Regions from separate parts of the Streptomyces sp. NPDC057287 genome, predicted to be linked through region 1. Evidence: riboswitches for the same ligand, from Rfam matches in the RefSeq annotation. Region 1 holds a riboswitch; the other holds the start of a gene.

Evidence for each region. A riboswitch is a leader RNA that binds a small molecule or an ion and turns the genes downstream of it on or off. The one in region 1 is predicted to bind cobalamin.
Region 2: linked by a shared signal. The riboswitch ahead of metE (5-methyltetrahydropteroyltriglutamate--homocysteine S-methyltransferase) and the one ahead of ACFUNE_RS25480 (cobalamin biosynthesis protein) in region 1 are both predicted to bind cobalamin.

The regions. Positions count from the first base shown of each region.
Region 1 is NZ_JBHUYV010000014.1:52,283-56,857, forward strand. It holds gene ACFUNE_RS25460 (alpha/beta hydrolase) at 1-139, opposite strand, end outside; gene ACFUNE_RS25465 (class II aldolase/adducin family protein) at 209-868, opposite strand; gene ACFUNE_RS25470 (anion permease) at 1,115-2,365, shown strand; gene ACFUNE_RS25475 (hypothetical protein) at 2,378-2,605, shown strand; cobalamin riboswitch at 2,754-2,883, shown strand; gene ACFUNE_RS25480 (cobalamin biosynthesis protein) at 3,012-3,956, shown strand; gene ACFUNE_RS25485 (cobyric acid synthase) at 3,953-4,575, shown strand, end outside.
Region 2 is NZ_JBHUYV010000013.1:28-4,602, forward strand. It holds partial or broken gene ACFUNE_RS24225 (cobalamin-dependent protein) at 1-336, shown strand, start outside; cobalamin riboswitch at 862-1,079, shown strand; gene metE (5-methyltetrahydropteroyltriglutamate--homocysteine S-methyltransferase) at 1,241-3,559, shown strand; gene ACFUNE_RS24235 (aldehyde dehydrogenase family protein) at 3,725-4,575, opposite strand, start outside.

The DNA.
Region 1 (4,575 bases):
GACGGCGGTCGGCGGGGAAGGGCCGTGGCGAGGGCGCCCCGAGGGCGGCGTCGCTGGCGTATCGGCCGGCGGCGACCGCTGCCGCGCCGACGCCGAGGATCGAGGTTGCGGCCACTGCCGCCGCTGTTGCCGGGCGCACGGCTCCAGTGTCCCGGGCCGGGGCGCCCGCTGCCAGTGGGCAGGGGCCGTACGGTGCGGCGCCCCGGGTTCAGCCCGGCTGGCCGTACCCCTCCAGGGCGTCCTGCACGTCGCGCAGCTGGGCCGGGGAGAGCAGGGACGGGCTGTGGCCGGGCACGGAGCTCGCGGTGAGCCAGAGCCTGCACATCCATTCGAGCTGGGCGGTGCGGTCGTAGGCCTCGTCGAGGGTGCTGCCGTGGGTGACGGTGCCGTGGTTGCGCAGCAGGCAGCCGGTGCGGCCGCGCAGTGCGGCCAGCATGTTGTCGGCGAGCTCCCGCGTCCCGTAGCGCGCGTAGGCGGCGGTGCGGACCGGGCCTCCCATCATGGCGGCGGCGTAGTGGATCAGCGGCACCTCGGGGACGAGCGTGGAGACGGCCGTGGCGTGCACGGCATGGGTGTGGACGACGGCCGCGGCGTCGCTCTCGCGGTAGACGGCCAGGTGGAGCGCCAGTTCGCTGGTCGGGACGAGGTCGCCGACGACCTGGCGTCCCTCCAGGTCGACACCGACGGCGTCGCCGGGGCCCAGGCGGTCGTAGGGCACCCCGCTCGGGGTGACCAGGACGAGGTCACCGACGCGGGCCGAGACGTTGCCCGAGGTGCCGACGACCAGGCCGTCCGCCGCCGTCCGCCGCGCCGTCGCGACGACACCGTCCCATGCCTGCCCGATCGCGTCCTGCCGCTCGTCACCCATGCGGGGATCCTAGGGCCGGGTGACCGATGTCTCTTCCGGGGGACACATCGGGCCGAAGGTGGACGGCAGATACCGTTCCGGTCCGCTCCCCGCACCGGAACAGGAGCATCCGGATGTCCCCGGCTTACACAAGCGGAATCGGTGTACGCGATTGGGGTCACCATGCCGCCCTGCCCAGTTCATCTTCCGTTCACCCTGGTTGCTTACGTTCCACGTGCCAATGACGTCGAACGATTGCCTGGGTAAATGGAACACATCACGCTGCTGCTCGCGATCGTGATCGTGACAGCTCTCGTGTTCGATTTCACGAACGGTTTCCACGACACCGCCAACGCGATGGCCACCACCATCTCGACCGGCGCCCTCAAGCCCAAGACAGCGGTGGCCATGTCCGCCGTTCTCAACCTCGTCGGCGCGTTCCTGTCGGTGGAGGTCGCCAAGACGATCTCCGGCGGGATCATCAACGAGAACGGCCTCAGAACCGAGGTCATCTTCGCCGCGCTCGTCGGCGCGATCCTGTGGAATCTGCTGACCTGGCTGGTCGGCCTGCCCTCCAGTTCCTCCCACGCGCTCTTCGGCGGCCTCATCGGCGCCGCGGTCATGTCGGCCGGCTGGTCCTCGATCAACGGCGGCACCGTCGTCACGAAGGTCCTGCTGCCCGCGATCGCCGCTCCCCTCGTCGCGGGTCTCGCCGCGCTGCTGGCCACGAAGCTGACGTACCGCCTCAACCGGAAGATCACCGACGAGGCCCAGCTGAAGTCGACCGCCAAGGGGTACCGCGCCGGCCAGATCGCCTCGGCCGGTCTCGTCTCGCTCGCCCACGGCACCAACGACGCGCAGAAGACCATGGGCATCATCACCCTCGCCCTGGTCACCGGCGGCGTCCTCTCCCCCGGCTCCAACCCGCCGGTCTGGGTCATCGCCTCCGCCGGCATCGCCATCGCGCTGGGCACCTACCTCGGCGGCTGGCGCATCATCCGCACCATGGGCAGCGGGCTCACCGACCTCCGGCCGCCGCAGGGCTTCGCGGCCCAGACGAGCGCGGCCACGGTCATCCTGGCCTCCTCGCACCTCGGCTTCTCCCTCTCGACCACCCAGTCCTGCTCGGGTGCCGTCATGGGCGCGGGCCTCGGACGCAAGGGGGGTGTGGTCCGCTGGTCCACCGCCACCCGGATGTTCATCGCCTGGGGTCTGACGCTGCCCGCCGCCGGCCTGGTCGGCGCGGGAGCCGAGTTCCTCACCAAGCAGGGCCCCTGGGGCGTCGCGGTGGTCGCCGTCCTGCTCGTGGCGGGCTCCGGCGCCATCTGGATGCTGTCGCGCCGCAAGCCGGTCGACCACACCAACGTGAACGAGGGCACCGACGAACCCGCGGGCGTCGTCACGACCGCCATCGCGGCCGTCAGCCCGCCGCCCGTCGGCCTGACCGTTCCGGACTTCAAGACCACCATCCCCGCCCCGGACACCCAGGCCGACCCGGCCCGGCCGGCCACGGTGTAAGGACAGAACCGAATGAACATCGACTGGGCAGCTCTCGCTTCCGTCTTCGGCGTCAGCCTCGTGATCACCGTCGCGCTGGTCGGCCTCTTCACTCTCGGCATCACCGGCCTCGCCAGGCAGGCGTCGTCGACGGCGACGCAGGGTGGCGGCTCCGGCGTCCTGGCGCGCGGCGGCGCGTACGCCTGCTTCGCGCTGTGCGCGGCGGCGGTCGCGTACGGGATCTACCTGATCGTCGCCTGACCCCCGCGCGGACACGAACCGGGCCGGACACACCACGGGTGTGCCCGGCCCGGTGTGCGTCTCAGCACACTGAAGCCTCGCAGGTCAACGGCAGGTTGACGGGCCTTCACAGGGCGTGGTGGACTGCCGGAGCCATTACGGCGACAGGAGAGGAAGCCGGTGCGAATCCGGCGCGGTCCCGCCACTGTCACCGGGGAGCAGCCTCCATACGGAAGTCACGGTCCGCCACCGCGGACTGGAAGGCCGGAGGAACTGCGGATCCGGAAGCCAGGAGACTCTCGTCGCCGGTCACGTCGAACCAGGGCGCGGACCCTGAGTGAGGACATACGCCATGTCTGGCTGCCCTGCGTCGGTCGCTGCACCACCTGCTCCGAAGGCCCTTCGAGGCGCGACGGCCGGCTGAGCGGTGCGAGCCGACCGCGTCTTCGCGTACGGCGCCGCCGCAGGCCTGATCGGCGACCTGCTGCTCGGTGATCCCCGGCGGGGCCACCCCGTCGCCGCCTTCGGGCGCGCCGCGACGGGCGCCGAGAGCCGGCTGTGGCGCGACCACCGCGGCTGGGGCGCCCTGCACACCCTCGTCTGCGCCGGTGGCGCCACGGGCGTCGCCGCGCTGGCCGCCCGTGCCGTACGGAACCGTCCCGCGGCCGCCGTGGCGCTGACCGCGGCCGCCACCTGGTCCGTCGTCGGGGGGACGTCGCTGGGCCGGGAGGCCCGCGCCATCGGCGGGGCACTGGCCGCCGGGGACATCGAGCTCGCCCGCGAGCGGCTGCCCCATCTGTGCGGCCGCGATCCGCAGGCGCTGGACGGCCCGCAGATCGCCCGCGCGGTGGTGGAGTCCGTCGCCGAGAACACCTCCGACGCCGTGGTGGGGGCCCTGGTGTGGGGCGCGATCGGCGGCGTACCGGGGTTGGTCGGCTTCCGGGCCGTCAACACGCTCGACGCCATGGTGGGGCACAAGTCGCCCCGTCACCGGCGCTACGGCTGGGCGTCGGCCCGGCTCGACGACGTCGCCGGCTGGCCCGGGGCCCGGCTCACGGCCGCGCTCGCCGTGGCCGCCGGGGGGCGTCCGCGCGATGCCGTCCGGGCCTGGCGGACGGACGCGGGACTGCACCCGAGCCCCAACGCGGGCCCCGTGGAGGCCTCGTTCGCGGGAGCTCTCGGTGTACGGCTCGGCGGGACCCTCGCGTACGGCGGGCGCGTCGAGCACCGGCCGGTGCTCAACGGGGAGGCCGGCCGCGAGGTGCGGGTCACGGACATCGAACGCGCGGTGCGGCTGTCGCGCCGGGTGAGTGTGCTGGCCCTCGCCGTGTGTGCGGCGGGGCGCCTGGCCATGGGACGGAGAGCCACATGAGCGGCGGGCTGCTGGTCGCCGGAACCACCTCGGACGCGGGCAAGAGCGTCGTCACGGCCGGGATCTGCCGGTGGCTGGTGCGCCGGGGGGTGAAGGTCGCGCCGTTCAAGGCGCAGAACATGTCGCTGAACTCGTTCGTCACCCGTGAGGGGGCGGAGATCGGCCGTGCCCAGGCGATGCAGGCCCAGGCCGCCCGGGTGGAGCCGTCGGCGCTGATGAACCCGGTGCTGCTCAAGCCCGGCGGTGACCGCTCCAGCCAGGTCGTCCTGATGGGGAAGCCGGTCGGCGAGATGAGTGCGCGCGGCTACCACGGGGGGCGGCAGGAAGCGCTGTTGGGCACCGTCACGGACTGTCTGGAGCAGCTGCGGTCCACCTACGACGCGGTCATCTGCGAGGGGGCGGGCAGTCCGGCCGAGATCAATCTGCGGCGCACGGACATCGTGAACATGGGCATCGCGCGGGCCGCCCGCTTCCCGGTGCTGGTCGTCGGGGACATCGACCGCGGCGGTGTGTTCGCCTCATTCTTCGGTACGACGGCGCTGCTGAGTCCCGAGGACCAGTCGCTGGTCGCGGGGTACCTCGTCAACAAGTTCCGCGGTGACGTGTCGCTGCTGGAGCC
Region 2 (4,575 bases), on a different contig from region 1:
GCCTTCGCCGACCTCGGCTTCGACGTCGACGTCGGCCCCCTCTTCCAGACCCCGGCCGAGGTCGCCCGACAGGCCGTCGAAGCCGACGTACACATCGTCGGCGTCTCATCCCTCGCCGCCGGCCACCTCACCCTCGTACCCGCACTACGCGAGGAACTCGCCACCGAAGGCCGGGAAGACATCATGATCGTCGTCGGCGGGGTGATCCCGCCCCAGGACGTTGACGTACTGCTGGACATGGGCGCTGCGGCCGTCTTCCCGCCCGGAACCGTGATCCCTGAAGCCGCCCACGACCTGGTTCAGCGGCTGGCCGTCGCTGTCGGGCACGAGCACTGAAGGAAACTTTGACCAACCTGTCAACACTTTTACTTTCAGTCCGACCGCACCCGGCCTCCACCACAACGCAATCCGGATAGGCGCACACACCGACAGTCGCGCATTGCGCAGCCGGACTTCAGGGTGAGCGACGACCCCTGCACCTCCTCCTGAGGCCAATAGCTCACTCGGCTTCAAGCGAAAGGAAGAGGCCAAAATGTTGACAATTTCGGAATTGATCGCCAGGATGGTGCTCATGCCCCTCACCGCTCCCCGCTGAGCCGCGAGCCGCCGACTTCCGCCGGCCCGGTGCTCCTGGACAGCCATCGGGCCGGCGGATCCGCCACGGTTCCGCTGCCTGCCTCGACCACGAGGCCCCTCACACCCCGCCCCGGCCGCACCCTGTCCGAGGTGCTCTGCCTCGCGGCCGGGGCGGTCAGGTCGGCACCCCGCCTGGCACCGGCCCGGTGCGGCATCAGCGGAGCCGGTCTCCCCTGCCACGTACCGGAATGCAGACAGCGGCGCACACGGAGCGTTCCACCCTTTATGGTGGCTGGTGCAGCTGGTTCGCCCTGCCCGCCAGGCAGACGCGTCGTAAGAGGGAACCCGGTGGGAATCCGGGACTGCCCCGCAGCGGTGAGTGGGAACGACCGCCGTCATACGCACTGGATCCGGACGGATCCGGGAAGCGACGGCCAGTAGGAGTCTGCCCCCGGCAGACGAGCCCGCGAGTCCGAAGACCTGCCCGTTGCCCGCACGCGACCCCTCGCGTACGGATATCCCGGTGACCTCGTGGGCGGGTCGGCGTACAGATCGGACGGACCCTCACGCCGACAAGCGTGTCCATGTTCCGTCCGGTTCGTCGTCCCTTCGCGTCCGTGTCCCGTCCCGGGATTCAAGGAGTCATCTCGCGAAGGAGATTTCCGTGACAGCGAAGCCCGCAGCCGCGGCAACACGGGCCACCGTGTACGGCTACCCCCGCCAGGGCCCGAACCGGGAACTGAAGAAGGCCATCGAGGGCTACTGGAAGGGCCGGATCACCGCCGACGCCCTCCGGACGACGGCAGCCGAGCTGCGCCGGTCGAACTGGCAGCAACTGGCGGACGCCGGCGTCCACGAGCTCCCCACCGGAGACTTTTCCTCCTACGACCACGTCCTGGACACCAGCGTCATGGTCGGCGCTGTCCCGCCCCGGCACCGTGAGGCCGTCCATGCTGACGCACTCGACGGCTATTTCGCGATGGCACGCGGCACCCAGGACGTCGCGCCGCTGGAGATGACCAAGTGGTTCGACACCAACTACCACTATCTCGTCCCCGAGCTCGGCCCGGACACCGTCTTCGGCGCCGACTCCACCAAGCAGGTCGCCGAGCTGAAGGAAGCCCTCGCGCTCGGACACACCGCCCGGCCCGTGCTCGTCGGCCCGGTCACCTATCTTCTGCTCGCCAAGCCCGCTCCCGGGGCGCCGGCAGACTTCGAACCGCTCACCCTGCTCGACCGACTCCTTCCGGTCTACGCGGAGGTCCTCGCCGATCTCCGCGCCGCCGGCGCCGAGTGGGTGCAGCTCGACGAACCCGCCCTCGTCCAGGATCGCACCCCTGCCGAACTCGACGCGGCTGCCCGCGCCTATCACGGCCTCGGCGGCCTGGCCGACCGTCCCAAGCTGCTCGTCGCCTCCTACTTCGACCGGCTCGGAGATGCTCTGCCGGTCCTCGCCAAGGCCCCGGTCGACGGACTGGCCCTCGACTTCACCGGGGCCGCGGCGGCGAACCTCGGAGAGCTCGCCGCCGCCGGCGGGCTCCCCGGTAAGCGGCTCGTCGCCGGTGTCGTCGACGGACGCAACATCTGGATCAACGACTACGAGAAGTCGCTGGCCACCCTGGCCACGCTCCTGGGCCTCGCCGGCCAGGTCGATGTCGCCGCCTCGTGCTCCCTGCTCCACGTCCCCCTCGACACGGCCCCCGAGCGGGACATCGACCCTCAGGTCCGCCGCTGGCTCGCCTTCGCCCGGCAGAAGACCACCGAGATCGTCACCCTCGCCAGGGGCCTCGCCCAGGGCACCGACACCATCGCCGCCGAGATCTCCGCCAACCGGGCCGACCTCGCCTCGCGCGCCGACTCCCCGATCACCCACGACCCCGCCGTACGGGCCAGGGCCGCCGCCATCACCGACGCCGACGGCCGGCGCTCCCAGCCCTACGGGGAGCGAGCGGCCGCCCAGCGCGCCCGCCTCGAGCTGCCGCTGCTGCCGACGACGACCATCGGTTCGTTCCCGCAGACCGACGAACTGCGCACGGCCCGCGCCGATCTGCGGGCAGGGCGGATCGGCACAGCCGCCTACGAGGAGCGGATCAAGGCCGAGATCGGTGAGGTGATCTCCTTCCAGGAGAAGACCGGAATCGATGTCCTGGTGCACGGTGAGCCCGAACGCAACGACATGGTCCAGTACTTCGCGGAGCAGCTGGCCGGGTACCTCGCGACCCAGCACGGCTGGGTCCAGTCGTACGGCACCCGTTACGTCCGGCCGCCGGTCCTGGCCGGGGACATCTCCCGCCCCGAGCCGATGACGGTGCGCTGGACCTCGTACGCACAGTCGCTCACCGACCGTCCGGTCAAGGGCATGCTGACGGGTCCGGTCACCATGCTGGCCTGGTCCTTCGTGCGCGATGATCAGCCGCTCGGTGACACCGCCCGGCAGGTCGCGCTCGCCCTGCGCGACGAGGTCGGCGATCTGGAAGCGGGCGGCACGTCGGTCATCCAGGTCGACGAGCCGGCGCTGCGCGAGACCCTGCCCCTGCGTGCGGCGGACCACGCCGGGTACCTGGCCTGGGCCACCGAGTCGTTCCGGCTCACCACGGGTGGCGTACGGCCGGACACCCAGATCCACACCCACATGTGCTACGCCGAGTTCGGCGACGTCGTCCAGGCCATCGACGACCTCGACGCCGACGTCATCAGCCTGGAAGCCGCCCGCTCCCACATGCAGGTCGCCCGTGAACTGGCGGCACACGGCTATCCGCGCGAGGCGGGCCCCGGCGTGTACGACATCCACTCGCCGCGGGTGCCTGGCGCGGACGAAGCCGCCCGCCTGCTGCGCAAGGGGCTGAAGGCCATTCCTGCCGAACGGCTGTGGGTCAACCCCGACTGCGGCCTGAAGACACGTGGCTGGCCCGAGACCAGGGCGTCCCTGGAGAACCTCGTCTCCGCGGCTCGCACGGTCCGCGGCGAACTGCCCGGTTCCTGACCGGAAGGTACGACGGCCGGGGCGTCTGCGGACGCCCCGGCCCCGGACCGGCAGCCCGGACTCCATCGACCGCGGGACCGTCCATGCCTCCGAGGTGAAGCACGTCGCCGACGACGTGGTCCTCCCGTCCTGGCCCCGCGAGGTCAGGGCGGGAGGAGCACCGGGTCAGCGGTAGTTCTGCGTGATCTGCTTGTACTCGGTGAAGTCGTCGAGGCTGGCCACCCCGCCGAGCCGCCCCAGGCCGCTGCTCTTCCAGCCTCCCTCTTCCGTCTCGACCGCCAGGTTGGCCCAGCTGTTGACCGAGATCAGGCCCGCTTCGAGGCGACGCGCGACGCGCAGCGGCCGGTCGGCGTCCCTGCTCCACACACAAGCGCTCAGGCCGTACTCGGTGGCGTTGGCCAGAGCGACGGCTTCGTCCTCGGTGCTGAAGCGCTGGGCGACCTGCACCGGGCCGAAAACCTCCTCCTGGACGATGGGCAGCGAGGAATCGCCGACCTCCAGCAGCGTCGGACGGTAGAAGGCGCCCCCGGACAGCGCGGGTTCGGTGCTCGGGCCGCCCCGCACCAGGGGCTTCGCACCGGCAGCGACGGCCTTCTCGACGATGGCGTCCACCCGTGAGACAGCCGCCTTGTCGATCATCGGCCCGATCTGGCTCTCCGGATCGGACGCGGGGCCGGGCCGGACCTTGTCCAGGCGCTCGGCGAGCGCCGCCAGGAAGCGGTCGGCGATCTCGTCCTGCACCAGCACGCGGCTGCCGGTCATGCAGAACTGGCCGGCGAAGATCGTGCAGGACTGGACCACGGTTTCGAGCGCCACCTCCAGGTCCGCGTCCGCGAACACCAGGTGCGGCGTCTTGCCGCCGAGTTCCGCACCGACACGCTTGAGGGAGACGGCGGCGTTGGCCAGGATCACTCGCCCGACGGCCGTGCTGCCCGTGTAGCTGATGACGGGAACCCGAGGGGAACTCACCAGATGGCTCGCGCCCTCGCTGCCGGACTCGATGAAGACGTTGACCA